Linked DNA regions of Cohnella abietis. The protein of the gene in region 2 interacts with the protein of the main gene of each other region in a pairwise test. Links are inferred from orthologs where the notes say so. Each region holds a gene or a part of one and is shown on either strand. Other genes may lie near its edges.

Region 1 (16,569 bases), 1.6 Mb from region 2 along the record:
GGCCGCAAACTGGGGATGAGCTGTTCGTCGTTATGAAGCAAGACAAAGAAGGGCGTATGCTTGCACGTCTTGCCAAGATCGACGATTTTGCACCACATATATTCAGAGCTCCAACCTCTTGGCTGCATGAATGGCGAGAGGGCTGGGTAACTGACGTTTATCGTGATGGTGTATTCACGCTCATTGATGGCGGAGTGGTCGGGTTCGGTGCACTAGGCTACATACATGAAGGCTCTATGATCCATCCGCTGCGTATTGGTCAGAAGTTCAATGCCCGGGTTACGCAAGTTCGTGAGGATGGTCGGGTTTCCTTAAGCGTTCGCGCCAGTAAGGAAACGGGTCGACTTGAAGATGCTGATCGGATACTTGCGTTTATTAAAGAGCGTCCAGGCGGAGCTATGCCATATTCCGATCAGACAAGCGCAGATGATATCCAGCGCAGATTTCAATTGAGCAAATCTGCGTTTAAGAGAGCGTTAGGTAAGCTGATGAAGGAAGGTCTTATCACGCAAAAGGGTAATTGGACGCATCTTGTTGAAGCTCAGCAAGCGGACAAGCCAGACTCGCAATCCGAAGATGATAGCAATTAGTTTAATGATATAGACTAGGGAGACTACCATGCGAACATACCGACAATTTTCTGCCGTCTATGACCGTTTGATGGAAGAAATGCCGTATTCCGAATGGATGAGCTTTGCCCGTCAGTGCTGGAGTAAATATGGCATACCGAAGACGGTTGTTGATCTTGGCTGCGGAACAGGCAACATGTCAATTCCACTTGCCCGGTCAGGCTTTAGTGTTTTCGGCATTGATTTATCGTCTGAGATGCTATCTGTCGCTCGCAGCAAGTGGGATGAACCGCCGGGGCGTGGCTACCGGGAAGAAGCAGGTACGATTCGCTGGCTACAGCAGGATATGCGAGACTGGGAGCTTCCTCAGCCTGTAGATGCTGTTATAAGCTTCTGTGATTGCTTGAACTACCTAACTGAGCCCGAGGACGTAACGGCGGCGATACGGCAAACCTACGCAGGTTTAGCGCCTGTTGGATTGTTCTTATTCGATGTTCATTCGCCGAAGCAATTGGAGCGTTATGCGGAAGATCAGCCTTTCGTCTATGATGAGAAGGACGTAGCTTACTTATGGACATGTGAATACGACACGGATCGTATGGAAATCGAGCATTCGCTTACGTTTTTCATTCAGGAGGAGTTCACTTCGGGTAGTGGCAGCGGTCGCTCGCTGTATAGCCGATTTGAAGAGTCACATGTACAGAGAGCTTATGATCCATCGTGGATCTCTCAGCAGCTTACGGCGGTGGGATTTGAAATTCTGCATCATTGTGCCGATTTCACTTGGGACAAGCCGAACGAGGAATCGGAACGATTATTCTACGTCGCACGTAAGCCGGAATAATAATGAATAATGGGCGTCCCCGTCAGGGGGCGCCTTATTTGTGTTCGGGGGCGCGGCGCTTAAGCTGTAGGGGTGTAAGGAGATATGAGCAGGTAGATGCGTAATTAAGGCGTGTCTAGATGAGCAAGTAAGCTGCATGCAGATGAGCAAATGAAGCCTATGTAGATGAGCAAATGAGGCCTATGTAGATGAGCAAGAGCAGATGCTCAAGGAAGCCACAGGTGGATAGCCGCAATTCTAGCGGCAAGTAAGCTCGTGCTGATTTGTCTCCGTTTATTCAATATCCCGTCCGCTCAGGAGGCTGATTAGTGGGAGTTGCACGAAATTATGGAGAGAGCTAAACGAAATTTTCGAGTAACGAGTCCCAGCGGAGGTACGATTGGAGAGAGTTACTCGAAAATTTCGAGCAACAGGTCCCAGTGGAGGCCTGATTGGAGAGAATTACTCGAAACTTTCGAGCAACAGGTCCCAGCGAAGGCACGATTGGATTGAGGTACTCGAAATTATCGAACAACAGGTCCCAGCAGAGGTCCAATTGGAGAGAGTTACTCGAAATTATCGAACAACAGGTTCCAGTGGAGGTCCGAATAGAGAGAGCTACTCGAAATTATCGAGCAACGTGTCCCAGCGGAGGCGCGGTTGGAGAGAGCTACACTAAATTTTCGAGTAATAAGTCCCAGCGAAGGCACGATTGGAGAGAGGTACTCGAAATTATCGAACAACAGGTCCTAGCAGAGGTCCAATTGGATTGAGGTACTCGAAATTATCGAACAACAGGTCCCAGTGGAGGCGCGAATGGAGGGAGCTACACGAAATTTTCGAGCAACGAGTCCCAGTGAAGGCGCGATAGGAGAGAGTTACTCGAAATTTTCGAGCAACGAGTCCCAGCGGAGGCCTGATTGGAGTGAGTAACTCGAAATAATAGAACAACAGGTCCCAATGGAGCACGGGTGGAGGAGATGATCAAGTTTTGATGTAGAGTGTCCACTTTTTCTTCTGGAGCAGGCTGTAATTGCTCGCGCTGTAGATTCCAGAAAATACGTACTTGTGCGAATGAAAATCGGTACTCACGGAAGCATCTCAAGAAACCGCCTCGATGCGGCTGAGAGAGGGGTGCCACGATGTGTCGCGATTCCAATGTGACGCGCGGGAAGAGCTGGCTCCAATGGAATTTCAATTAGCTTTTCCGTTGATAATTCTTCAAACACATGCTCGCGAGCAACAAATGCAAGCCCAAAACCGCTACGAGCAAATTGAACGAGAAGGTCAATGCTGCCGAGTTCAAATTCCGGCAAAAGCTTAATGTTCATCGACGAGGCATACTCGTCAAGAAATCGGCGTGTGCTTCCCCCTTGCTCTAACATTAGCAGTGGAAACGAAGTAATAGCTTCAAAGGTCAAGGGAGAGTTAGCTAACGATGCATAAGCTTGCCCTGCAACGAGACATTCTTGTAGTGAGGAGCTTTCACGGAAGCTTACTTTCGGATCCGATATAGGCAGGTTAACGATACCAAAGTCTATTTTTCCTTCCTTAAGCAATGCTATCGTCTCAGGCGATGTTCGATTAGTTACTCTGATTCGGACACCGGGATGATCAATATGGAATTTTTCCAAGTAGGGCAACAGAAAGTACTTACATAACGTGTCACTCGCGCCGATATTGATTTCCCCGCTATTCAAGTTATGCATCTCAGCAATTCTCTTTTCTCCGATTTCCATGAAGCTGAACGCTTGCTCCACATGGTTGAATAGAACATCGCCTTCCGTCGTAAGTACAACTCCCTTTGAGGTGCAAAAAAATAGCTGACCACCAAGCTTGCCTTCGAGCTGCTTGAGAGTATGGCTCACTGCTGGTTGCGTAATATGAAGCCGCTCGGCTGCTCTAGTTAGGCTCCCTGTCTTAGCTGTCCAATAAAAGACGCGGTACCACTCCATATTAATGTCCAAAGTCATTATCTCTCCTTATATCTGATATTAGTAATATCAATTATTCTAATGTGATGCTGTAGATTTATAATAAGCCTTATAGAACAATAACGAAATAGGAGGCTGGGAAATTGACAGTAATGGCGATCGTTGGAGCGAATTGGGGAGACGAAGGAAAGGGCAAGATGGCAGATATTCATGCGGCAAACTCAGCTTACGTAGTAAGGTATCAAGGAGGAAGTAACGCAGGACATACGATCATTAACGACTATGGAAAATTCTCTTTACACATGCTACCTTCTGGTGTATTCAATCCTAGTGTCATTAACGTCATTGGCCCGGGAGTTGCTTTAGATGCGGATGAGCTGCTGCGAGAACGGGAGACTTTGTTAGCTAGGGGCGTACCGGAACCTCAAATCAAGATCTCGGAGAGAGCACAGATCGTATTGCCTATACATCGACTGTTCGATGAGTTGGAAGAGGATAGGCTTGGAGCAAGCGGATTCGGCTCTACGAGACGGGGGATTGCGCCATTCTATGCTGACAAATACGCTAAGCTGGGTATTCAGGTGGCGGATTTATACGATGTTAAACGGCTGAGTAGCCGGATTGAACGATTGCTCGCCATTAAGAACGTCTTACTCGTACACCTATACGGTAAGCAGCCAATTCAAGTGAACGAACTTTTGCCGAATTTAATAGAATTGGGAAAAAAGCTAAAGCCCTTTGTCTGTGATACCACGAAACTCCTGCATAGCGCATATGCAAAAGGTGAGGCGATATTGCTGGAGGGTCAACTCGGAGCGCTTCGCGATCCTGATCATGGCATTTATCCATTCACTACATCATCATCGACATTGTCTGGATTTGCGGCGGTTGGTGCCGGGCTTCCACCGTATGCGATTACGAATGTAATGGCAGTGGTTAAGGCTTATTCATCGTGCGTCGGTGCGGGCCCTTTTGTCTCCGAGCTGGATAATAGGGAAGCGGATGAGCTTCGCCGGCGAGGCGGAGATGCGGGAGAGTACGGAGCAACAACGGGCCGTCCCAGACGGATGGGATGGTTCGATGTCGTAGCGACCCGTTACGGCTGTAAATTGCAAGGAGCTACTACAGTTGCTTTGACCAATCTTGATGTCCTCGGTTACTTGTATGAAATCCCAGTGTGCGTTGCCTACGAGCTCAATGGAGGAATCGTTACTGATGATTTCCCAATGACTTCTGATCTGGATCACGCAAAGCCTGTTCTGCAAAGTTTACCAGGTTGGAAAAGTGATATTTCAAATGTCAGAACGTTCGAAGATCTACCCGAGGCTGCACAGCAATACGTTAATTTTGTTGAGTCGTCTATTGGTGTTAAAGTTTCCTGTATATCCGTCGGTCCGCATAGAGATCAAATAATCGAACGATAGAATATAGAAAAGGGGCTAGCCGGAGTTCAAAATCTCCCGGCCAGCCCCTTTAATCTAGTTACTATTTTACCACACGAACAGGTTCCTTAACCTCTTCAAACTTGCCAGGCCAGAATGACCAGCGACCCAGAAGCAGAGTGATGGCAGGCACTAAAAATGGTCGTACAACGAATGTATCAAGCAATACTCCAATAGCCGTTATTACCCCGAATTGAACGAGAACCTGGATTGGAAGAGTTGCAAGCACGGCAAAGGTTCCAGCCAGAATGAGCCCCGCGGAAGTGATGACAGCCCCTGTTTCGCCTACACCTTCTTTAATCGCCTGTTTAAGGGGCATATGCTTTCTTTTTTGCCAAATACTTGAGATCATGAAAATATTGTAGTCTTCACCTAAAGCAACTAAGAACACAAAGGAATAGAGCGGAATCGAGCCTTGAATAGCATCCGCACCAAATACATAATGAACGATTAGCCATCCGAGTCCGAGCGCTGAGAAATAAGAAAGAATAACCGTCAGGACGAGATAGAGGGTAGCTACAATTGAACGTAAGTATACGAGAAGTAGTAAGGTAATCAGTCCGATGACGAGTGGAATGATAAGCTTCGTGTCGCGTTCGCCTGTTATTTTCGTATCATACTGCTCTGCGGTTTGTCCGGCTACCCATGTACGATCATCTGGACTGGATACACCTGCTGCGACTAAGGCTTGCTCAGCGGCAGTATGCAGATCAGGGATGTGCTTCAGAGCTTCCAGTGAATAAGGGTTTACATTGAATTGCACATCGTAAGCGACGATCTGGGCGTTGTGCTGACCTTTTTGTGGTTCGGACACCTCACTGATAAAAGGTAGAGAAGCGAGCGCTTCACCTAGTGCAACTGATTTTCCTTGTGTGTCGATAATGACTTTAGCAGGCGCGAGCTCGCCAGGAGAAAACTTTTCTCCAATTGTAGCGAAGCCTTCACGGGATTCCATAGTTTTAGGGAACGAGGACATGATATCGTAGGTGAATTTAATCTGAGTGGTAAAGACCGCGAGTCCACCCAGTACGACGATACTGATGGTAACAATTAACCATGGCTTGCTTACAACCGTTCGGCCTACCCAATTGCGTGGCTGTTTGTTTGTGACAATAGAGGTGGACTTCCCTTTCTTCTTTGCACGCTCCTGCTGCATTTCTGGAGTTCTAGGAACGAAGGGGTAAAAGGAAGCGCGACCGATAATAGCTAACAAAGCGGGAACGAGAGTCAGGCTTGCAATTCCCATAATAAAAATGGCGATGCTGAAGGGAGCAGCAAACCGGTGATACGCACCGTATTCAGCTACCAACAAAGCGAGCAGAGCAAGAACGACTGTTAATCCGCTCATAGCGATAGCCCCAGAGGAGCCAGTTATTGCCCCAAGTAAAGCTTTACCTCTGTCCCTCTCCACCTTCAACAGCTGACGGAAGCGGGAAATAAGGAACAAGCAGTAGTCAGTTCCGGCTCCGAATAATAGGACAGTCATAATGGAAATAGCTTGCGCATCAACGACGATCCAGCCTTCATGTGCCATCCAACCGAGAATAGGATTGATGACTCCATATGCAAATCCAACAGCGACGAGTGGAAGAAATGCTAATATGGGTGAACGATAGATGAGCAATAAGAGAATTAGCACAAGTAAAACGGTTCCCACCAGTAAAGATACATCGGCGTTCTTGAATAAACCCGTAGCGTCGATTTGAATGCCAACAGGCCCAGTTACCCGGACGCTTAGCTGATCGGAAGAATCTTTAGAAACGGCGAAAGGATCCTTTCCGAACAGCTCACCAATTCTTTTTTTAATTTGGGTTATACCTTCTTTTAATTGATCAACGTCATCCTGCTTTCCGAAAAAAACAGGTGTAACAAGCGTGCTTCCATCTTTGGATAGCTCAGCTTTAATGGCTGCTAGCGGCAATTGATGCAAGGGTGGAATTGACGTCTGATAGGGAGCAGGAGACTCAGAAAGCTGCCCAGTAAGCTCCTGAACTTTAGTAAGATCGGAGTCGGTCAATCCTCCTGCTCTATGCCACACGAGCAAGGCTGGGATATCAGAGCCGCTAGGAAACTCACGCTCAGAAATAACATCAGCTTGAACAGATGGTTTGGAGCTTTTTAGATTAGGAGCATTATTAATTTCTTCCTTTTTGACGGACGGAAGTAGAGCGCTTAGCAATCCAGCAGCAAGTATCCACACGATTAAAGTGACCCACTTGCTTCTTTTCCCAGCAACCCATTTGGTTAAGCCTCGATTTTCATGCATAGTAGAATGTGCCCTCCTACAATAATATTTCGATGAAAGCATGAAGCGTTTAAGATATAATCGGATAATAATAATGTTGAATTTAATTATATATACCGGAAGGTTAATTATGCAATATGATTTTGTATAAACGAACAAGGTGGGGATTCATATGACGACACCGCATTCTAAACGATCTCCAGGCAGACCTAAGAACGGTGCGGATCAGCCCTCGATGCGCGATAAAGTGTTGAATACAGCCTCGTCCTTATTCATGGAGCTAGGATATGAGCCTGTATCCATTAATATGATCGCTGAACGAGCAGGAGTAACTAAGGCTTCCGTATATTATTATTTTACGAATAAAGCGGTCCTCTTCACCGCATCTGTGACGGAGATGATGAAGCGAATTTCTTTGGTTACTCTTAGAATAATTAATTCTCACGACGATATCCGGACAAGGCTGGAGCATATTGCTATCGCCAAAATGTCAAAAACACACGTGGAATTCGAGAGCCTAATGCGTGAAGCTATGCCATCTCTCACAGAGGAGCAACGGGATGATATCCGCAAGGCGGAGCATTCGATTCATGAAGTGTTAGCTGCATCCTTCCGTCAGGGAATGGATGAGGGGCTTATCGTAGAGGGTAATCCGATGCTGTTATCTCACGCATTTAGTGCGCTTATGATGATTGGGAATAGGGAGCATATCGGAGAGACAGCCTATTCTGGTCATGAGCTATCCATTGCAATTGTTGATTTATTCTGGAAAGGAATATCTACGCGATAGACTGAGTTGTCAAATGCGGTTAGCTGTCATTTGTGCTCTGCTTGACATCATTTGCGTATTTTGGCTATAATCATGGCATACTTTGGCTGTGATAAGGAGCAGTAGTTGTTACACGTTATCCAGAGAGCCGGCGGTAGGTGCAAGCCGGTTAGCGTAGACAATGAACTTACCTTGGAGCCTCCGAGCTGATCGGATTTGCCTGTATTGCGGCGATTCGAATAGGTTAGGCGTTCACCTCTCGTTACGAGGCACAAGTGGGCGGACATCCAAGCAGGATAGCCGTCAACTAGGGTGGTACCACGGGAAATAATCCTCTCGTCCCTAGCGACAACGCTAGGGGCGGGAGTTTTTTGTTTGTATACCAGCTCAGCTGAGAATAAGTTGATATGAACCTAAGGGAGTTAATTCACATGTCGCAAGAAAACGTGCAAGGCTATCAGCCGCTTAAGATCGAACCAAAGTGGCAGAAATTCTGGGATGAGAACGAAACATTCCGTACGAAGGAAGAAGCAGGGAAGCCTAAGTTTTATGCTTTAGATATGTTTCCTTATCCGTCAGGGGCGGGCTTACATGTAGGTCACCCAGAAGGCTATACAGCAACGGATATCGTAAGCCGCTACAAGCGTATGAAGGGATATAACGTCTTACACCCGATGGGCTGGGATGCATTCGGATTGCCTGCTGAGCAGTATGCGCTGCAAACAGGTCGTCATCCTCGGGAAATTACGGTAGAAAACATCGATAATTTCCGTCGTCAGATTAAATCTCTTGGTTTTTCTTACGATTGGGATCGGGAAATAAGCACGACGGATCCGGATTATTATAAATGGACACAGTGGATTTTTATCCAGCTGTACAAGAAGGGCCTAGCATATGTTGCTGAAGTGCCAGTTAACTGGTGTCCTGCCCTTGGCACGGTGCTTGCTAATGAGGAAGTTATTGACGGCTTAAGCGAGCGAGGGAACCATCCTGTTATTCGCAGACCGATGCGTCAGTGGATGCTTAAGATTACGGAATACGCAGAAAGATTGCTTGAGGACTTGGAAGAGCTGGACTGGTCGGAAAGCATTAAGGATATGCAGCGCAACTGGATCGGCAAGTCTACTGGGGCTGAGGTTGAGTTCGCTATTGACGGGCATGAAGCGGCATTAACGGTGTTCACAACCCGTCCGGATACTTTATTCGGTGCTACTTATTGCGTTCTTGCGCCGGAGCATGAATTGGTGGGCGTTATTGCTTCCGCTGATCAGAAGTCCGCTGTTGAGGCCTATGTAGATCAGGCTTCTCGCAAAAGCGATCTAGAGCGCACCGATTTGGCAAAGGACAAGAGCGGAGTTTTCACTGGTGCTTATGCTATTAATCCGGTGAATGGTGCAAAGGTTCCGATCTGGATTGCAGACTATGTGCTTGGTGGATATGGTACCGGTGCAATTATGGCTGTGCCAGCACACGATGAGCGGGATTGGGAGTTCGCCAAGAAGTTTGACTTGCCAATAATTGAAGTTGTTGAAGGCGGCAATGTTACTGAAGCAGCTTACACAGGTGATGGCAAGCTGGTCAATTCCGACTTCTTGAACGGGCTTGGAACAGTAGAAGCGATAGCTACGATGATCGCACGCTTGGAGAAAGATGGTAAAGGAAAAGGTAAGGTCACCTACCGCTTACGTGACTGGTTGTTTAGCCGCCAACGTTATTGGGGTGAGCCTATCCCAGTATTGCACTATGAGGATGGCACGATGGATACAATTCCGGAGGAGGATCTTCCGCTGTTGCTGCCTGACGTAGAAGCCATTCAACCTTCAGGTACGGGAGAGTCTCCGTTAGCTAATGTTACGGATTGGGTTAATGTAATAGATCCTCGTAACGGTCGTCCTGCGCGTCGGGAAACGAATACGATGCCACAATGGGCGGGAAGCTGCTGGTACTATTTGCGCTTTATCGATCCCCATAATACGGAAGAAATTTGTTCAGCAGAGAAGCAGCGTGAGTGGCTGCCGGTTGACTTATATATTGGTGGTGCTGAGCATGCGGTGCTTCATTTGCTCTATGCTCGGTTCTGGCACAAGGTTCTATATGATATCGGCGTCGTGAATACGAAGGAGCCTTTCCACAAGCTTGTTAACCAAGGCATGATCTTAGGCATGAACAATGAAAAAATGTCCAAATCCCGTGGAAACGTTATTAATCCGGACGATATCGTAGGAGAGTTCGGCGCAGATACACTTCGTGTATACGAAATGTTCATGGGACCTTTGGAAGCAACGAAGCCATGGAATACGAACGGAGTAGAAGGCGTATATCGTTTCCTTTCCCGTGTATGGAGATTGTTCGTTGACGATAGCGGCAGCCTGAATAGCAAAATTCAGGATGTTGCAGGCGATGATGCATTCCGTCGTACATGGCATAAGAGCCTTAAAAAGGTTGGCGAGGATTATGAGGCATTGCGATTCAACACAGCCATTAGCCAAATGATGATATTTGTTAATGAAGCTTACAAAGCGGAAACCTTGCCGAAGGAAGCGATGGTGCATTTGGTTCAAATGCTGTCGCCGCTTGCGCCACATATCGCGGAAGAGCTGTGGGAGAAGCTAGGCTTCGAGGGTTCTGTGTCTTACGTCGCATGGCCTCAGTTCGATGTAGCTCTTACGGTCGATTCCGAGGTTGAGATCGTCGTTCAGGTCACTGGCAAAATAGCAGACCGTCTGAAGATTCCTGCTGACCTCGACGAAGCGGGCATGCAAGCACTTGCGCTCGAATCTGAGAAGGTGAAGGAGCTTATCAAGGGCAAGACAATCCGCAAAATTATTGCGGTTAAAGGTAAGCTAGTTAACATCGTTGCTAACTAAAAATAAACTTAGTTAACTTCATATTTCGCTGCGTGAAGAACACGTCGCTTGTCTCCATATTTGGAGCGGGCGGCGTTTTGTTCTTTTAAACCTATTTTGAAATTGTTAATGGAAGAGGAGGAGTGGGGATGCTTGAGATGCTAAAAGGGGGCCTGTCCGCTGCGAAGGTGCTTGCTTATTTTTTAGCTGAAGGATGGAATATACATAGGAGAAACGTAATTATCCGAAACGCGCATGTCCAGAGTGCACATAGGTGGCATTCGCCGCCTATATGCACTCTCTTGGGAACAAGGAGGAATCGACCCGGTCCAGGTCCTCCGCGAATTTTTCGTGTGTGGTGTGGAGCACCTGCAAGAACGCGCCTTGAGTGGAGTTTTGCAGCACCTCTAAAGCAACTGCGGTTATGCCTCCAGGTACGGACACCCTTGCCTGTAGCTCTTCTGGGGAGCAGGGATACTCCACCATAAGCCTTGCCGTTCCTAGCATCATTTCACAGGCTAGTGCTGTCGCTGTCTCCCTTTCCATTCCTGTGGACACCACAGCAGCTTCGATAAATTGCTCTAAGAGATTAGCAAGGAAGGCAGGGCCACAGCTAGACAAATCGGATGCGACTCGAACTTCTTCCTCCAATATTTCTATGGGCTTGCTAATAGTAGAGAACAATTCCCACAATGCCGTCTTATCCTCTGTAGTTAATCGTGTTCCCCACATAAATAAGGAGGCACCGCTTCCGACGGCGTTGACTACGCTTGGTATGATTTTAGCAATTTTACTAGGAATGAGCTCTTCAAGAGAAGCAATTTTTACAGGACTAGTAATGGAAATTACAATTTGGTTTGACTTAAGAACAGGTGATATTTCGTTGAGCACCTTGTGGAAGTCCATTGGCTTTATACACAAAAATAAATAGTCAGCCCAGCTTGCCGTTTGCTTGTTATTGCTAGCAATTTGTAGACCAGGATACTGTTCTGCAAGGCTGGATAACTTTGAAGACGTTCGGGAGCTGACAGTAATATCGTCCGGGCGTATTGCTCCTGCGCGTATGAAGGCACCCACTAATAAGCTTCCCATGCTGCCCGCACCGATAAAGCCGATTTTCATCCATTGTCCCTCCCAAGCCATTAATCTACTTCCCCCATTATATGAACCATTGCTTGGTCGTCATACCGTTTTAATTTTGAAAAGCCAAAAGATACAGGAGGAATCAGAGATGATTATAGACAAAATCAAAAAAGTATTTCCAAGTACAAAGAGTTATTTGGTCACAGCATTACTAATAACAGGAGGAGGACTTCTAGTTTACGCATTATTTCACGGTTCAACGAAAGCGGCTATGCCTGAGTGGACAACCGTGAACCAGCCTTTAAGGGCAGCAGTAGAGAGCTTATCCTCGGAGTCAAAAGCTTCGCCTGAAAGGGACTCTGTAGTGAAGGAGGAGGTTGTTAAAAAGGATGCCGAGCCTGTGAAGGAAGCTGCGCCTTCAGCCAGTCAGCCAGGTCAGGAATTACTGAAGCCTGCTGCAGAGGGCACAACGGAAGCTGAAGCACCAGCAGCTCCAATCTCTAATGGACAACCGGCAGCTGAAGTATCGCAAACAAGCTCTAATCTGCTGGATATAAACCAAGCGAACCAATCCCAGCTGGAAACTTTGCCAGGAATCGGACCATCCAAGGCAAAGGCTATTATTGCATATCGAGAGAAGCTTAATGGTTTTAGTCGGAAGGAGCAGCTGCTTGAAGTGAAAGGAATTGGGCCGAAAGTTTTTGACAAAATGTCCGCATTTATTAAAATACAAAAATCGAATTAAAAACAAAATCCATCATGACTTTTACATTCAGCAAAAATGTGAGAAAATGAAAAGGAATTCATTTATTTACCTATCAGGAGGCTGATTAAAATTAGTAACGATTACTCATTAGAAACCCTTGCTGTACATGCTGGACAACAGATCGATCCAACGACAATGTCGCGTGCTGTTCCTATTTATCAAACAACATCTTACGGATTCCGTGACACTGATCACGCCGCTAACTTGTTTGGACTTAAAGAGTTTGGAAATATCTATACTCGTATTATGAACCCAACTTCAGATGTATTTGAACAACGCGTAGCAGCTTTGGAGGGTGGCGCAGCAGCGCTTGCAGTTGGCTCCGGTCAAGCAGCTATTACATACTCCATCCTTAATATTGCGGGCGCAGGAGATGAGATCGTTTCTGCAGCAAGTCTGTATGGCGGTACTTATAATCTGTTCTCGATTACTTTAGCTAAGCTAGGTATTACTGTGAAGTTCGTTGATCCTTCAGATCCTGAAAATTTCCGCAAAGCCATTACACCGAAAACTAAAGCGGTTTTTGCAGAAACAATTGGTAATCCTAAAGGCGACATCCTCGATATCGCAGCTGTTGCAGCAGTCGCTCATGACAATGGAATTCCGCTTATCATCGACAGCACATTTGCAACTCCGTTCCTATGCCGTCCATTGGAGCACGGTGCGGATATTGTTCTTCACTCGGCAACGAAGTTTATTGGCGGTCATGGTACTTCTATCGGTGGTATCGTCGTTGATGGCGGAAAGTTCGATTGGAAAGCTAGCGGCAAATTCCCTGGCCTAACTGAGCCAGATCCAAGCTACAACGGTGTTGTTTATACAGATGCAGTTGGACCAGTTGCGTATATTATCAAAATGCGCGTTCAGCTTCTTCGCGATATGGGTGCAGCACTTGCTCCATTTAACTCCTTTATGTTCTTACAGGGCTTGGAAACCCTTCACCTTCGCATGGAACGTCACAGCAGCAATGCATTAGCTGTTGCTAAGTTCCTTGAGACTCACCCTGCAGTAGAATGGGTTAGCTATGCCGGTCTGGAAAGCCACCCTTCCTATGAGTTAGGTCAACGTTATTTGCCTAATGGACAAGGAGCAATCCTGACGTTTGGAATTAAAGGCGGTATTGAAGCGGGTAAAAAGGTTATCAACTCCGTTAAGCTATTCTCACATTTGGCAAACGTTGGCGATTCCAAATCATTAATTATTCACCCAGCGAGCACGACGCATCAGCAGCTTAGCGAGTCGGAACAGATCTCAGCTGGCGTTCAGCCGGGAATGATTCGTTTATCCGTTGGAACAGAAGGTATTAAGGATATCCTTAATGATCTAGATCAAGCATTCGCTGCAAGCCAGAATTAATCGGCACTGTTAGCGTAGGCGGAGGTTGTAACAAATGACATCCCTGCGTAAAGACTGGGATACGTATTTTATGGACATTGCTTTTATGGTTTCTACGCGCTCTCGCTGTCCCCGTCGTCATGTAGGGACAGTGCTCGTGCAAGGGAAGAAGCTTCTTGGTACGGCATACAACGGGGCGCCAATGGGCGTGCAGGACTGCTCAGAAGCCGGTTGTATGATTGTAGAGGAATTTGAGCCGGCGATAGCTGGCTCAGCCTCGACTGAGATGATTAAGAAGCAAAGGTGTATCCGTACTATTCATGCTGAACAGAATCTTCTGCTTTTCACAGACCGTGTGGATCGCGAGGGCTCAGTCGTGTATGTGACAGATCAGCCTTGCTGGACTTGCGCGAATATGCTTGCTAACAGCGGCATTGTGGAGATTGTATATTATAGGCCCTATTCCAAGGATGATGGCAAAGTAACCTCCCTTATGGAGCAAAGAGGCTTGCTATTCAGGCAGCTAGACAATTATGTTCCTCCAGCGGATACAGAAGTGCAGGATGGATCTTAGTCGCATTGAAATAGGATAAGAATACGTAGCTAGAGGAAGAACCTCTTTACCGATATGATGTCGGTGAAGGGGTTCTTTTCTTTGTCGTATGTTGGAGAGAGGTGCGGGATATATGAACAGAAGGCCCCTCGCTGCAGTTTCATGCTGCTGGATAGCGGGAGTTTCTATATTGTCTTTATGTCAGGGACTGCGTGCTATCCTAGTGCTAGGTGCTCTAATCCTTCTTCTCGTAGGCCTTGGTGCAGCGGGTAAATTAAGTCCGAGGCTTGCGCTCGTTTGTATACTAGCATTGATATTAGCTAGCGCTGAACGGCAATGGGTGGAGCTTCACAAAACAACGGATATTGAGAATATGGACGCTACTATAGGAGCAGAAGCTATTCTAGAAGGCTATATAAGCTCGGTAATTGAAGTGGATGGCGACTTGGCTACATTTAAGCTTAAGGCATATGGGATGCAACTTGCAGCCACTGACAAAATGGAGAAATTGACAGATACAGTAATAGTCAGAATCAAGTTAATTGAACAGGCACAGCAGGAGGTCGCAGCAAGCTGGCACCAAGGAGATTGGGTCCGACTGACTGGGAATATGGAGCTTCCAGATCAAACGGGTAATTTCGGAGCGTTCGATTATCGAGAGTTTTTGAATAAGCATGGCATCTACTGGCAGATGTCAATTAAAGGTACGGATAGCGTTTCTCTCTTGGATAAGCCTGTCCCGCTTACAATTAAACCAATGAGAGAGCTTGATCGGATGAGGGATTTGATTGGAGGGTTGATGGATCGCCTATATCCTACTGGTGATTCGGGTTACATGAAGGGTCTTGTTGTCGGTATTCGCTCAGACCTTGATCCTGAACAATTCGATTATTTTGCTAGGCTTGGGCTTACACATATATTGGCCATTTCTGGGCTTCATGTAGGTGTTGTTGTATACCTCCTGTTGCAGCTTGGCGCATTGTTAAAAATGACACGGGAACGAACATTAGATGTGACAATCGCTATGTTACCGTTTTACATGATGATTACCGGAGGCTCTCCTTCGGCCGTTAGAGCTTGCTTAATGGCTATGATTGCGCTTTGGTTAGCACGTCGTCATGCATTGAAGGATGGGTTACACCTATTGCTTGCAGCAGCATTAATCATGCTAATATGGAATCCCTCACTTATTGAAGAAATTGGCTTTCAGCTTTCTTTTATTGTGACGGCTGGCTTAATTCTTTTCGTTCCTACGGTAACCGCATCTTTGCCCATTCCATGGAAATGGCTCCGAGGACCGGTAGCTGTTACATTGACTGCACAAGTGGTTTCTTTTCCGCTTACGGCTTATTATTTTCACACTTTTAATTTGATGTCCTTGCCGGCGAACTTTGTGCTTGTTCCTTTTATTAGCCTTATCGTTTTGCCGCTTGGGATGGCATCTATCGCATTGGGTAGCATTTGGCTTCCATTAGGAATTATTCCGGCTAAGCTAGCTACAGCAGGTAACAATTTGACCTTCTTTTTAGTGGAATGGTTGAATGGTTATCTTGGTTTGAGAACGGCATGGCAGCAAGTTTCCTTAATGTGGATTGTCATTGCATATTTGCTCATGGGCTTGGGAATAAAATTGTTAAAAAGAAGATTAGCCTCAGTGAAGGAACGGGAATGGTGGAAGAAGCACACGAAAGTAGGAGTGGTGGAGCATACAAAGGAACAGGACACCGTGCCTTTAATAATTGAATCTGTCGGGTGGCAAAGCACGAGTAAGCTGACAAAGGCTCTTAAAGGTGCGGGGATTGCAGTCATTGTTGCAGCTTGGCTGCTATGGGGATATCAGCCTGCATGGTTGAATCGCAATGCGACCGTTTCTTTTATTAATGTCGGCCAAGGGGATAGTATCCTGATTCGTACTGGGCAAGGCAAGCTTGTCTTAATAGATACAGGTGGTACGATCAGCTTCCGGAAGAAAAATGAAGAATGGAAAAACCGCAGCGATCCTTATGAGGTGGGGCGCAAATTACTTGTTCCGTTGTTGAACAAGCGTGGAATCGGCAAGCTGGATGCTTTAGTTTTGACTCACTTAGATGCTGATCATATTGGGGGCGCAAAGGCGGTTATTGAAAATATTCCTATTCGTACGCTATTGTTTAATGGGACGATAAAGAACTCGCCGGTAGTTCTATCATTATTTCAACTAGCAC
Region 2 (12,139 bases):
ACCGTACTCCCCAGGCGGAGTGCTTAATGTGTTAACTTCGGCACCGAGGGCATGATACCCCCAACACCTAGCACTCATCGTTTACAGCGTGGACTACCAGGGTATCTAATCCTGTTTGCTCCCCACGCTTTCGCGCCTCAGCGTCAGTTACAGTCCAGAGAGCCGCCTTCGCCACTGGTGTTCCTCCACATCTCTACGCATTTCACCGCTACACGTGGAATTCCGCTCTCCTCTTCTGCACTCAAGTTCCCCAGTTTCCAGTGCATCACGGGTTGAGCCCCGCACTTAGACACCAGACTTAAAGAACCGCCTGCGCGCGCTTTACGCCCAATAAATCCGGACAACGCTTGCCCCTACGTATTACCGCGGCTGCTGGCACGTAGTTAGCCGGGGCTTTCTTCTCAGGTACCGTCATCGGATGAGCAGTTACTCTCACCCTTATTCTTCCCTGGCAACAGAGCTTTACGACCCGAAAGCCTTCCTCACTCACGCGGCGTTGCTCCATCAGGCTTTCGCCCATTGTGGAAGATTCCCTACTGCTGCCTCCCGTAGGAGTCTGGGCCGTGTCTCAGTCCCAGTGTGGCCGTTCACCCTCTCAGGTCGGCTACGCATCGTCGCCTTGGTGAGCCATTACCCCACCAACTAGCTAATGCGCCGCAGGCCCATCCACAAGCCGCAGATTGCTCCGCGTTTCCCAATTCGACCATGCGATCAAATTGTTTATCCGGTCTTAGCATTCGTTTCCGAATGTTATCCCGATCTTGTGGGCAGGTTGCCTACGTGTTACTCACCCGTCCGCCACTAACCAAGTTCAGGAGCAAGCCCCTAAACAAGATCCGTTCGACTTGCATGTATTAGGCACGCCGCCAGCGTTCGTCCTGAGCCAGGATCAAACTCTCCATAATAGTGAGACCGAAGTCTCGTATTAAAGAGCCTTTGAGGCTCAATCTTTACAACTGGTTTGTCTTCCGATAACCGAAGTTATCTTCCGACGATTTGTTCGTTTTCTTACGCTCAATGTTCAGTTTTCAAAGAACAATTCGTGTTACTGTTTTGCTTGTTTGTGCTGCGCCCTCTTGAAGCGGCTTAAATAATATATCACAGCCTACAACACGATTGCAACCCTTTTTATTCTGGGAATATAATACAATGCTTTCTTTGCCCATAACCTCTATAAAATCCTTACTAGATGCTACGTCTTACATAGTAATAATAACCCACTATTAGCCCGCGCGAATCATTCTTCCTTCATATAATGTTCTAATAATTCATCACCGACTTATGATCTACTTTCGCTTTGACGTTCTCCTGTAATACTGTCTATAGAAACTTATCCCCGCGCCAGATCAAGAGTATCTCATAACATTAATCGTTATTGATTAGTTAATTAGATACTCTATAACGAAGATCATTCATATATAGAAAGTAAGATTCAGTGGGCCAAGCACTATCAAAAATACATACTGTACCTATTGCCTTCCCTTTCCATTTGAATTACATTTAATTCAAGTAAGCTCATCGACATTGAGGTGATTATATATGCGCGAAGTTCCCATGCGTTACGTAAAAGCTAATCAGATAGGAATCGCTGTTTCAGTCGTTCTTTCCTTCCTCTTACATGAACCTTGGATACTCCTAGCTTTGTGGGTCATTCAAGTAGCCGGGTTAATAACTGAAGGACGCTTTAACCTTTTCGTAATTGTTGCCAAGCAAGTACTTAAAGATAAAGGTGAAGAAACCCAAGCGATAGAGCTTCAGCGGTTTAACAATTTATTGGCCATCCTATTTCTAAGTCTAGCCCTAATTTCTTTCGCCTTCGGTTGGCAAATTGCCGGATACGCTTTCTCTGCTATGCTTTTACTTGCTTCAAGCGCAGCTTTACTCGGGTTCTGCATAGGCTGTACAGTCTACTTCTGGATCAAGCAAATACGCGCAGGACGTCTGAGAAGAAATTAGACTATATAACCCAACCGCAAAAGGGACGTTTCCATCGGAGGCGTCCTTTTTCATATTTATTCTTTTAAGTCTCACGTGAGTCCGGTCCTAAATAACCTCCTAAATAATCGCCTTTCATTAACCCAAAGGAGGATAGCAAGAGCTGTTTAATGTTTGTGAGTGAGCAACCTAATGACTGATAAATACGTCTTTCTACATATAACGAAGAAATCCTATAGTTAAGGGAGAGAGGGTAAATGAGATCTTTGCGCACATTAATACTTATAATGATAATCGCTCTACTAACTGTTGGTTGCTCCACATCAACAAAGAAAGCTGACCTCGATAATTTTCTTCTCCTTGAAGTTAGCAAACCAGACACCGACGGAAAAACATACATTGAGTATAAAACGATTAAAGATGCCGCCACCGTAACGGAGATTAAACAAATTTTCATTCAAGCCGATGAAAGCAATGCAATGGCTTCGATGTCCCGCAATGCCGATCGTAAAATCATCCTAAAGAATACTAATCCTGTAGCCTCATCAGAGCCCCAAACCTACGGGATTTGGTATTCCCCAGACTCTAAATATGTAGAAGTTGTAAGCGAGACGTTTGGTGGAGGATATATTAAGCTTAATCTTAAGGAAAGTAAGATTGTTCTCGAAGTGCTTTAGCTTGCGATCGTCTTACGAATATAACTTCTTAATAAAGTGCTATTTGATGATCGGAAGTAGTTATAGGCTTGTGAATAATAGATAGATTCAAGCAAGGACGATCCATAGCGGATCATCCTTGCTTGTGAAATTATATAATTATATATTTATGCTCGAATGAAAGGAATGTCGAATATTGCAGATTTACTAACTGGGAGTAAGAAGGATGGATTGTGTGCAGCACTTATAATCTTGAGATTATCTCACCGGCGTCTTTAGCGTGTGGGTGAGGGAGCATAAGTGGACGTTCAAAAGCAGAGAAGTTTTGAGCAATAAGGCTGAAAAGAAAAACGCATTAAGACAGATGTAAAATTAACTGAGCTAGGGAGGTGTAAGGTCTGAAGGAGTTGTATGAAGTTTTCGAACAACTGGACCAGGAAGAGACTCATTTGATGGGTGGTGTAAGAAATTTCCGAGCAACTGGGCTAGGAAGAGGCACGTTTGATGGGTGGTGTACGATATTTTCGAGCATCTGGGTTAGGAAGAGGCACGTTTGATGAGTGGTGTACGATATTTTCGAGCAACTGGGCTAGGAAGAGGCATGTTTGATGGGTGGTGTACGATATTTTCGAGCAACTGGGCTAGGAAGAGGCATGTTTGATGGGTGGTGTACGATATTTTCGAGCAACTGAGCTAGGAAGAGGCACGTTTGATGGGGAGTGTACGATATTTTTGAACAACGAGGCTTCAGAGAGGCACGTTTGATGAGTGGTGTATGATATTTTCGAGCAACTGGGCTGAGAAGAGACACATTGCTCAAAAGGCGTTGATTCAGGTAGTTCAATACCTGCATCAACGCCTTTTGAATTTTGGTGACAAACCCGATATCGTTAACATGCTAAAGCTTTCTTACTGGTTGCCTGTTATTGGCCTCCGAGAAGTCGTAGCAATTCTTCTTGATCCTCTAGTACAGGAACGCCTAGATCACGTGCCTTTGTTAGCTTACTTCCAGCACTTTCTCCTGCAATAACTAGATCTGTTTTCTTTGATACACTACCTGACACTTTAGCTCCAAGCGCTTCTAGCTTCTGGGCAGCTTCATCTCGTGTCATAACCGACAGTGTTCCAGTCAGTACGACCGTTTTACCAAACAGAGGATGATTCGCATCTGCTGAAGCAGCCGCTGGACGAGATGCCTCAGCTTTCATGCCAAGCTCGCGCATGCGGGCGATGCTTGCTAATGCAATTGGATCGCGGAAATAGTTGAAGATACTCTCCGCAACAATGCCACCGACGTCCGGTAATCCAACAAGCTCATCAACCTCTGAAGCCATTAACCTATCCAAATCGCCAAAATGCTCTGCTAGCATTTTAGTCGTAGCTTTTCCCGTATTGGGAATACCCAAGGCATTTAGAAAAGAAGATAGCTCCCGCGATTTCGATTTCTCCAGCGCTGCCAGCAGGTTAGTCGCCTTCTTTTCTCCAAAGCGTTGGAGCTTAACCAAATCATCATAATTTAAGCTGTACAAATCAGCCGGCTCGCGAACATTTAGTTCCTCGTACAATTGCTCCGCAGTCTTCCCGCTGAATGTCTCAATGTCCATGCAATCGCGAGATGCGAAATGAGTGATCCGTCCAATGATCTGTGGCTTGCATCCTAAACGATTGTTACAGAACAGATGCGCCCCCCTCATTTCCAAAGGAGATCCACAACCGGGACAAACGATTGGAATCTCGATTGTTTGGCCTTCTTCATCATCCGCTTTACCCAGAATCTCAGGAATAACGTCGTTGGAGCGCCGAATAAATACTCTTGTCCCCAATGCATGAGAAAGATTTTTGCGTTCAATATCACCGACATTGTTGAGTGTGCAATTCTGTACGGTAACACCAGCGAGCTCAACTGCTTCTACACGAGCAAGTGGAGTTACCTTACCCGTTCTCCCTAATTCCCAGGATACAGATTCTAGTACCGTCGTCGTTTCCTCTGCCTCAAATTTAAAGGCGACAGCCCAACGAGGGAATTTGTCCGTATAACCCAAAGCATCCCTTGTTCTCATATCAGTCAGCTTAATAACCGCTCCATCAATTAAGTAATCCAAGTGTCCACGTCGCTCGACAACTGCCTCTAGCTCAACAATTACTTCTTCCATTGTCGTAAAATAGGCATTATACGGATTAACGGGGAACTTATTTTCTCGCAAGAAGCTCATCATTTCACGATGGTTGGCAAAAGAAACATTTTCAGAAAACCCGACATTATAGAAGAAAGCATCCAATTTGCGAGACGCCGTAATTCGAGGATCTAGATTCCGCAAAGCACCTGCAGCTCCATTACGAGCGTTCTTAAGGGGTTCAGCAGCTGTTTTGTTATATTCCTCAAGCACAGACAAACGCATAAAGCCTTCTCCCTGCACCTCAATCGTTCCTTCTCCAAAGCCGATTGTAAGTGGTACTGTGCGAATCGTGCGAGCTTGGGCAAGAATGCCTTCCCCTATCTCACCATTACCTCTCGTTGCGGCTTGGGCTAACTCACCGTTCTCATAGGTTAGGTTTAAGGATAGCCCATCGAACTTTAATTCCACTACGTATTCGGGAGCAGGAAGTGGATCATCCGTGTTCTTGGAATTGTAGTCCGTAATTAGTCGATTGACTCTCGCAGCCCAAGCAACTAAATCCTCAGTATTCTGCGCCTTGTCCAAGCTCCAAAGTCGGGAAAGATGGCGATGCGGTTCGAATCCCTTAAGGATATCACCACCAACTCTTCGAGTCGGAGAGTCCGGCAAAATCGATCCACTGACTGCCTCTAGCTGCGAAAGCTCATCATAAAGGACATCATATTCTTTATCGCTGATCGTTGGATTGTCTTCTGTATAGTATCGATGGCTATGCGCGTTAAGCTCAGCGACGAGCTCCTGCATCCGCTCTAGAAATCCGGTTTGTGCCATTGATTCTTGACCTCACTTTTAATAAATAATCGGGGCTTTCCCCCTAGTCTATTTCGCTCAAGAAGCATTGTCAAATTAGTCAAGCATAAACGGCTGAAGCCGTCCTTTCGCGGCGTTCAATGTTTATGTCGGAGACATATCAGAAAAGTATCAAAAATTCTATACTTGCTGATATGTTGTAATAACCTTGATCTTCGCCCTTCGTGTTTCACCCTCCCGCCCCAAGGTTTAATGATTGTTAGTCACAATTTCTAGGAGGTGAGGGAGATGGCAAAACAACGCTATTACGTCTCCGTCTCGGCAAGCATGGTAGGAACGGAGCCTTCGTTGACAGACCAGCTTACCGTTCTGGCAACGGAAGAGGAAAGGAACCATTTGCTCGCTTTATTAAATCAAGAACAGAAAAATATAGAAAAAACCTACTTAAGAGCGCAAATCCCTTATAAATCCGCTGACCATGACAAAGCTACTAATCGATATAACGACAATATGGTTGAAATCTACCGTTACCTTTATAAGATCGGTACTCTAGAAACCAAGCGTCATATCGCGTACATGGACATTTTACAGGAGCTACGAACGCCAGATTATCACCATCATGGCTACGATAATTTAGGCCACAACAATTCAAGGTCTTAAGATTGGAAAACGGGCTCATAAGAGCCCGCATTGGATCGCCGAGAAAGCTCGGCGGTTTTTTATATTTTAGTAACTGGAGCGAACGCAGCTAATAGTCTCTTAACACCTGTAGGTGCTGGAAACGCAATTTGCAGCTCTGCATCATTACCTGTACCTTTTACAGCTACAACAGTACCAATACCCCACTTCGCATGCTGAACCTTATCTCCTGCAGCTATTGCCATTCCATCTCCAACAGGCTTAGCAGCTGAAGGTGTCTGCGGTCGGGTAACTGAAGCGTTTGTCGTTGGACTAACGGTAGGGCGAGCACCGAATCCTACACTTGGAGATGATGGGGAACGTGTGCCGTACCCACTGTTTCCTCCACCACTTACCCGAGAACCATATCCTCCATACGAGCCAGAGCGGCCTCCACCTGCAGATTCTACCGCTTCCTTCAATTCAAGTGGAATTTCTCCCAAAAACCGTGAAGGAGCATTTGTACTTGTTTTACCATAGAGCAACCGCATCCGGGCACAGGTTAAATATAGCTTCTTCTCTGCCCTTGTGATTCCAACGTATGCCAATCTTCGTTCTTCTTCCATTTCCGCGTTATCCATGAAGGAACGACTGCTTGGGAACAAGCCTTCTTCCATCCCTACAATGAACACGACTGGGAATTCCAAGCCTTTGGCGCTATGCATGGTCATCAGGATTACGGCATCACCGTCACCTTCTTCATCATCCATCGAATCAATATCCGCAACAAGTGCCAGCTCTGTCAAAAATGAGATCAGTGACTTATCATCATTGCGCTTCTCGAATTCTTGCGTAACCGACAAGAACTCTTCTATATTTTCAAGACGTGACTTGGATTCAAGTGTATTCTCCCGCTGCAGCTCAAGCCGATATTCAGTGAGCTCGAGCAGCTTCTCCGTCAATTCCGTTACGGATAAATATTCGACCATCGCAGATAAATTATTAATAAGATCACGGAAGCCAGACAAAGCTACCTTTGCTCTAGATTGAATATCCAGATGATACAGCCCGTCTCCGAGCAACCCATCCCCTTCATTAAGCAGCTGCAAAATAGAGATACCCTTACGAGTCGCCTCTTCCCGCACCTTCGTCATCGTCGTATCGCCTAAGCCCCGCTTCGGCTCATTAACGACCCGATTCAAGCTATTATCATCATCCGGATTGGACACCAACCGTAAATAGGAAAGAATGTCCTTAATCTCTTTACGATCGTAGAACTTAATTCCGCCAACGATTTGGTAAGGAATTTCAGATTTAATAAGGATTTCCTCGACGACCCGTGACTGCGCATTCGTCCGGTACAGAATCGCATGATCACCGTAGCGACGGGCATTTTGACGGTTTTTGCGAATCTCACCTGCTATAAAATAACCTTCCTCGTGCTCGGAATCACCCTGGTACACCGTGATTTTGTCGCCGCCATCTTGATCTGTCCATAGGTTTTTCGCTTTGCGACCCATATTGTTCTTAATGACTGCGTTCGCCGCATCTAGAATGTTCGAGGTAGAACGATAGTTCTGCTCCAGCAAAATACTTTGCGCTTCAGGATAATCCGCCTCAAAGTTAAGGATGTTCGTAATGTCCGCTCCACGCCAACGGTAAATCGACTGATCACTATCTCCAACAACGCAGATGTTATGATGCTTTTGTGCGAGCATTTTACACAGGGTGTATTGCGCTTTATTGGTATCCTGGTATTCATCGACATGAATGTATTTGAATTTATTCTGATAAGATTCTAGAACCTCAGGAACATCTTTAAAAAGCTGGATCGTTTGGAGCAAAAGATCATCGAAGTCGAGCGAGTTGTTAGCTTTGAGTCTCCGTTGATATTGCGTGTACACCTTAGCTACGATGGATTCAAAATAATCCCCTTGCTTCTGCTCGTATTGAGCCGGAGACATGAGCTCATTCTTCGCCGCACTAATGGAGCCTTGAACTGCCTTAGGCTCGATTTTCTTCGTATCGATGTTGTTATCCTTCATGACGTTACGGATGACAGAAAGCTGATCCGTGGAATCGAGAATGCTGAAATTAGAACCGAATCCAATACGTTCGATATCTCTACGGAGAATACGCACGCACATGGAGTGGAAGGTGCTTACCCAAATATCTTTGCCGGACGGACCAATGAGCTTAGCTACCCTGTCCTGCATTTCACGAGCTGCTTTGTTTGTAAAAGTAATCGCCAAAATACTCCATGGTGCAGCTAGACGTTTGGAAATGAGATAAGCTATACGATGAGTCAGCACTCGCGTCTTACCGCTTCCTGCGCCAGCCATAATAAGGAGGGGTCCGTTAGTCGCTATGGCCGCTTCCTTCTGCTTTGGATTCAGCTTATTAATTGAGGCATCGATATCAATGGAACTTGTATTATCCCGTTCAAAAAACATGATCTTGCTCCTTTATCGCAAGGTTTACCGCGTTTACAGTTGCAAGTGCGGCATCCAGGTTTTCGTAAATGATGTTGCCAACGACAACTGTATCTGCCGAGGCAGCGGCTTGAGCCGCAAGCTCAGGACTGCTGATTCCTCCACCGTAGAAGAGATGCGCCTGTTTTAGTCCACTTTTTATACTCTTCAGTAAAGCCATATCACCGAAAACTCCGCTATATTCCACATAGAGAACCGGCACATTCCAGAGCCTGTCCGCTACTTGGCTGTAGGCTATCGCCTCTTCGTTGCTAATGTTCGTCTCTGCTCGACTTACTTTGGCAACTGTTGATTCCGGATTGAGCACCAAATAGGCTTCACCTGTGATTAAATCCCATGGAAGTAAATGTCCAAAATCACGAAGCGCCTCGACGTGGTGGCCTATCAACCATTCGGTATGTTTCGTGTTGATAACGCTAGGAATGAAATAACCATCAAATCCAGGAACTCCACAAGCCGGGTCGGATAACTCAAACGCACATGGAACCTCGTACCGACGTATCCGCGCCATGAGATCGACTGTATTATCGAACGTTACTCCGCTAGATCCACCGACAAGAATGGCATCTGTACCAGATGTACATATCGCATCCAATGTCGCATCATCTATTGGCCGCTCAGGGTCTAGCTTAAACACGTGTTTCCAATTGTCATAAAAGGAAGGGAGCATATAGCCTCCATAGCTGATCTAGTATTTACTTACTAGTCTACAGGAATTCGATGCTTCTTCCAAGAAGGAATGAGAGGGAATAGCTGAAATGTTCCGGAGGAGGTTGTGGTTATGATTGATTGGGCCTGTCAGACTAATCAACTCATATTCCATCTCAAGACCGTCAGTCGAACCAAATACCGGCCATAACACCTCCTTCAACAGCTTAATCTCTGCAGTCAAATTTCGGTTCAGCATCTCCAGTCTTCGTGGGTCAGCGCTACGCTTCTGCTCATGAAAGTACGCTTTGAATTGCTCCTCTAACATTCCCATTCCTCCCATTTAGCATCATTAACATAAAAAAGCCGCCAACTCCATATAGGAGGTAGCGGCGTGTGCTTCACGCTTTGTAATATTATCTTTGTTCCCAACCTAATACTTCCCAAGCTTCTCTTCCAAGTAGGCGCGAACTTCGTCCTTCAAGTCTGGACGCTCCAACGCGAAGTCGATAATGGTTTTGAGATAGCCGAGCTTCTCACCGGTATCGTAGCGGGTACCGTCAAATTTGTAGGCGTACACAGATTCATCCCGCATTAACCGGTAAATTGCGTCGGTTAATTGAATTTCTCCGCCCGCGCCGACATCCTGATTTTCTAATAGATTAAAGATAGCAGGTGTTAATATATAACGTCCGATAATAGCAATGTTAGAAGGAGCATGACCTGGGGAAGGCTTCTCCACAACGCCGCGCACCTTAAGAATACGATCGCCATCGCCGCCACCAGAAGGATCAGGATCCACGATTCCGTATCGGGACACCTCAGCATCAGGCACCTTTTTCACCGCTAGCACTGAGCCTTGTACCTGATCGTAGACATCCATCATTTGCTTTAAGCAAGGCACATCGTCGGATTGGACGATATCATCCCCTAATAACACTGCAAATGGTTCATCGCCAATGAACTTGCGAGCGCACCATATCGCATGACCAAGCCCACGAGGCTCCTTCTGGCGAATGTAGTGGATATCGATCAGATCGGACGGCTTCTGAACCTCTGATAGCAAATCCAGCTTCCCCTTCGATAGCAAGCTTTGCTCCAGCTCATAGGAGCTGTCGAAGTGATCCTCAATTGCCCGTTTTCCTTTACCTGTTACGATAAGAATATCTTCAATTCCAGATGCTACGGCTTCTTCGACAATATATTGAATTCCAGGCTTATCTATGATGGGAAGCATTTCCTTAGGCATTGCTTTCGTAGCCGGAAGGAACCGAGTTCCCATTCCCGCAGCGGGAATGATGGCTTTACGAATTCTCATAACTGGCATCCTCTCTAGACTTTCGGTACGAGTTAGCCGGGATTCCGAATAGGCTCCTTCGGAACGACTGGCAATCGTCCGACACCAATGCATACGACACCCTGTGCATTCAGCGCAGTGGAGTCCAGTGCATTTCTTCCATCCATAATTATAGGACGATTCATCCAGTTTTTAAAGTCTTCTGCCATGATCTGCCGAAACTCGCGCCACTCAGTCAATAAAATAGCCGCATCCGCCCCCTTCAAAGCTTCTTCAGCCGAATCACAGATTGTCACACCAGTCGGCATTAGCTTACGTGCAGCTTGATTAGCTTCAGGGTCATATGCTGTTAAAGTAATACCTGGGTGCCGGCGATTTAATTCGGCTATAACCCGCAAGGAAGGAGCTTCCCGCAAATCATCAGTCCCAGGTTTAAACGCTAGCCCCAATAATGCCACCTTACGCCGCGCAGGATCAGAAAGCGCCGCTTCTAGCTTGCGCACCATCCGGAGTGGTAGCATCGCATTCGTACGGACTGCAGCTTCCACTAATGTTTGAGGCGCGCCTGCTTCATCCCCCATCTTTACAAGTGTCCTTGCATCTTTGGGCAGGTTGGAACCACCAAATCCAAGGCCAGCACTAATAAAGTGGGGACCGATCCGCGGATCTAAGCCCATAGAATGAGCAACGGCAGGATAGTCAGCGCCTGTTTGTTCTGCTAAGGCAGCCATATCATTGGCAAAGGATATTTTAACAGCGAGGAAAGCGTTGGCAGCAAGCTTAGCTAACTCTGCACTTCGGGGATCTGTCGACATAATGGGACCGGGGAGCCTCTGATGAAGCTCTGTCAATCGTTCGGCAACATGAGTCGATGAGCTTCCAATGACTATACGGGAAGGCTCGAAAAAATCCCGAACAGAGCTGCCCTCCCGCAAAAATTGCGGTATCGAGACAACCTCAACTTGGCAATGTGCGGGTAGACGACCTCTTAATCTATTTTCTGCCCGTTCTGTCGTGCCGACAGGCACAGTGCTTCTAATCGCGATCATTTTTCTTCTATCATCAGTTGGTGACCATGCCTCCAGTTGATCAATGATCGCCCAAAGAGCGGCTAGTGACATTTCACCGTCCTCCCCCGTTGGGGTTTCTACTGCGAGAAAGACCAGTTCTGCTTCATTTAGCACTATGCTAGGATCATGACCGAAGCTTAGCCTTCCGGCAGCAGTATTACGTAACACTAGCGCTTCAAGTCCCGGCTCATAATTAGGAATAATTCCTCGCGCAAGCTGCGCAATCTTCCGTGTATCATTGTCGACGCAATGAACCGTATGCCCTAAATCAGCAAACCCTGCGCCCGTTGTAAGACCAACAATCCCAGCACCGATAACGGCCATTTTCATGGTCTGCGCCCTCCTCTATATTAAATGTTTCTAGTTGTGAATTTGCTTTGCTCTGATTGTAGCATCAGTTTGAAAACAAACCTCCATGTTTGTGTTAATGGAACGTAAATTATGGAGTTAGATATCACTTCTGGTCGTAAAAAAAGATACCCTCCTGGAATATGAC

What was found.
Region 1: the proteins of ligA (region 2) and leuS interact in binary tests that used the Escherichia coli proteins (3 or more experiments, as listed by UniProt). The link is inferred for Cohnella abietis from one-to-one orthologs.

Annotation. Positions count from the first base shown.
Region 1 is NZ_AP019400.1:4,635,469-4,652,037, reverse strand. What follows is about bases 7,829-10,931. They hold leuS (leucine--tRNA ligase), read left to right. Parts: upstream 7,829-8,213; coding sequence 8,214-10,649; downstream 10,650-10,931. Other genes in these bases: comER (late competence protein ComER), read right to left, coding at 10,917-10,931. In the rest of the region: KCTCHS21_RS20510 (CvfB family protein), read left to right, coding at 1-590; KCTCHS21_RS20505 (class I SAM-dependent DNA methyltransferase), read left to right, coding at 619-1,413; KCTCHS21_RS20500 (LysR family transcriptional regulator), read right to left, coding at 2,481-3,365; KCTCHS21_RS20495 (adenylosuccinate synthase), read left to right, coding at 3,470-4,750; KCTCHS21_RS20490 (MMPL family transporter), read right to left, coding at 4,812-7,034; KCTCHS21_RS20485 (TetR/AcrR family transcriptional regulator), read left to right, coding at 7,186-7,803; more of comER, read right to left, coding at 10,932-11,750; KCTCHS21_RS20470 (ComEA family DNA-binding protein), read left to right, coding at 11,860-12,456; KCTCHS21_RS20465 (homocysteine synthase), read left to right, coding at 12,541-13,833; KCTCHS21_RS20460 (deoxycytidylate deaminase), read left to right, coding at 13,868-14,386; KCTCHS21_RS20455 (DNA internalization-related competence protein ComEC/Rec2), read left to right, coding at 14,556-16,569.
Region 2 is NZ_AP019400.1:6,192,512-6,204,650, forward strand. What follows is about bases 3,028-6,002. They hold ligA (NAD-dependent DNA ligase LigA), read right to left. Parts: upstream 5,540-6,002; coding sequence 3,515-5,539; downstream 3,028-3,514. Other genes in these bases: KCTCHS21_RS27215 (hypothetical protein), read left to right, coding at 5,807-6,002. Outside these bases: KCTCHS21_RS27200 (DUF4395 domain-containing protein), read left to right, coding at 1,555-1,956; KCTCHS21_RS27205 (hypothetical protein), read left to right, coding at 2,193-2,612; more of KCTCHS21_RS27215, read left to right, coding at 6,003-6,178; DNA helicase PcrA, read right to left, coding at 6,238-8,589; pcrB (heptaprenylglyceryl phosphate synthase), read right to left, coding at 8,579-9,298; KCTCHS21_RS27230 (hypothetical protein), read right to left, coding at 9,317-9,610; UTP--glucose-1-phosphate uridylyltransferase GalU, read right to left, coding at 9,710-10,594; KCTCHS21_RS27240 (UDP-glucose dehydrogenase family protein), read right to left, coding at 10,627-11,973. UniProt on the Escherichia coli protein: DNA ligase that catalyzes the formation of phosphodiester linkages between 5'-phosphoryl and 3'-hydroxyl groups in double-stranded DNA using NAD as a coenzyme and as the energy source for the reaction.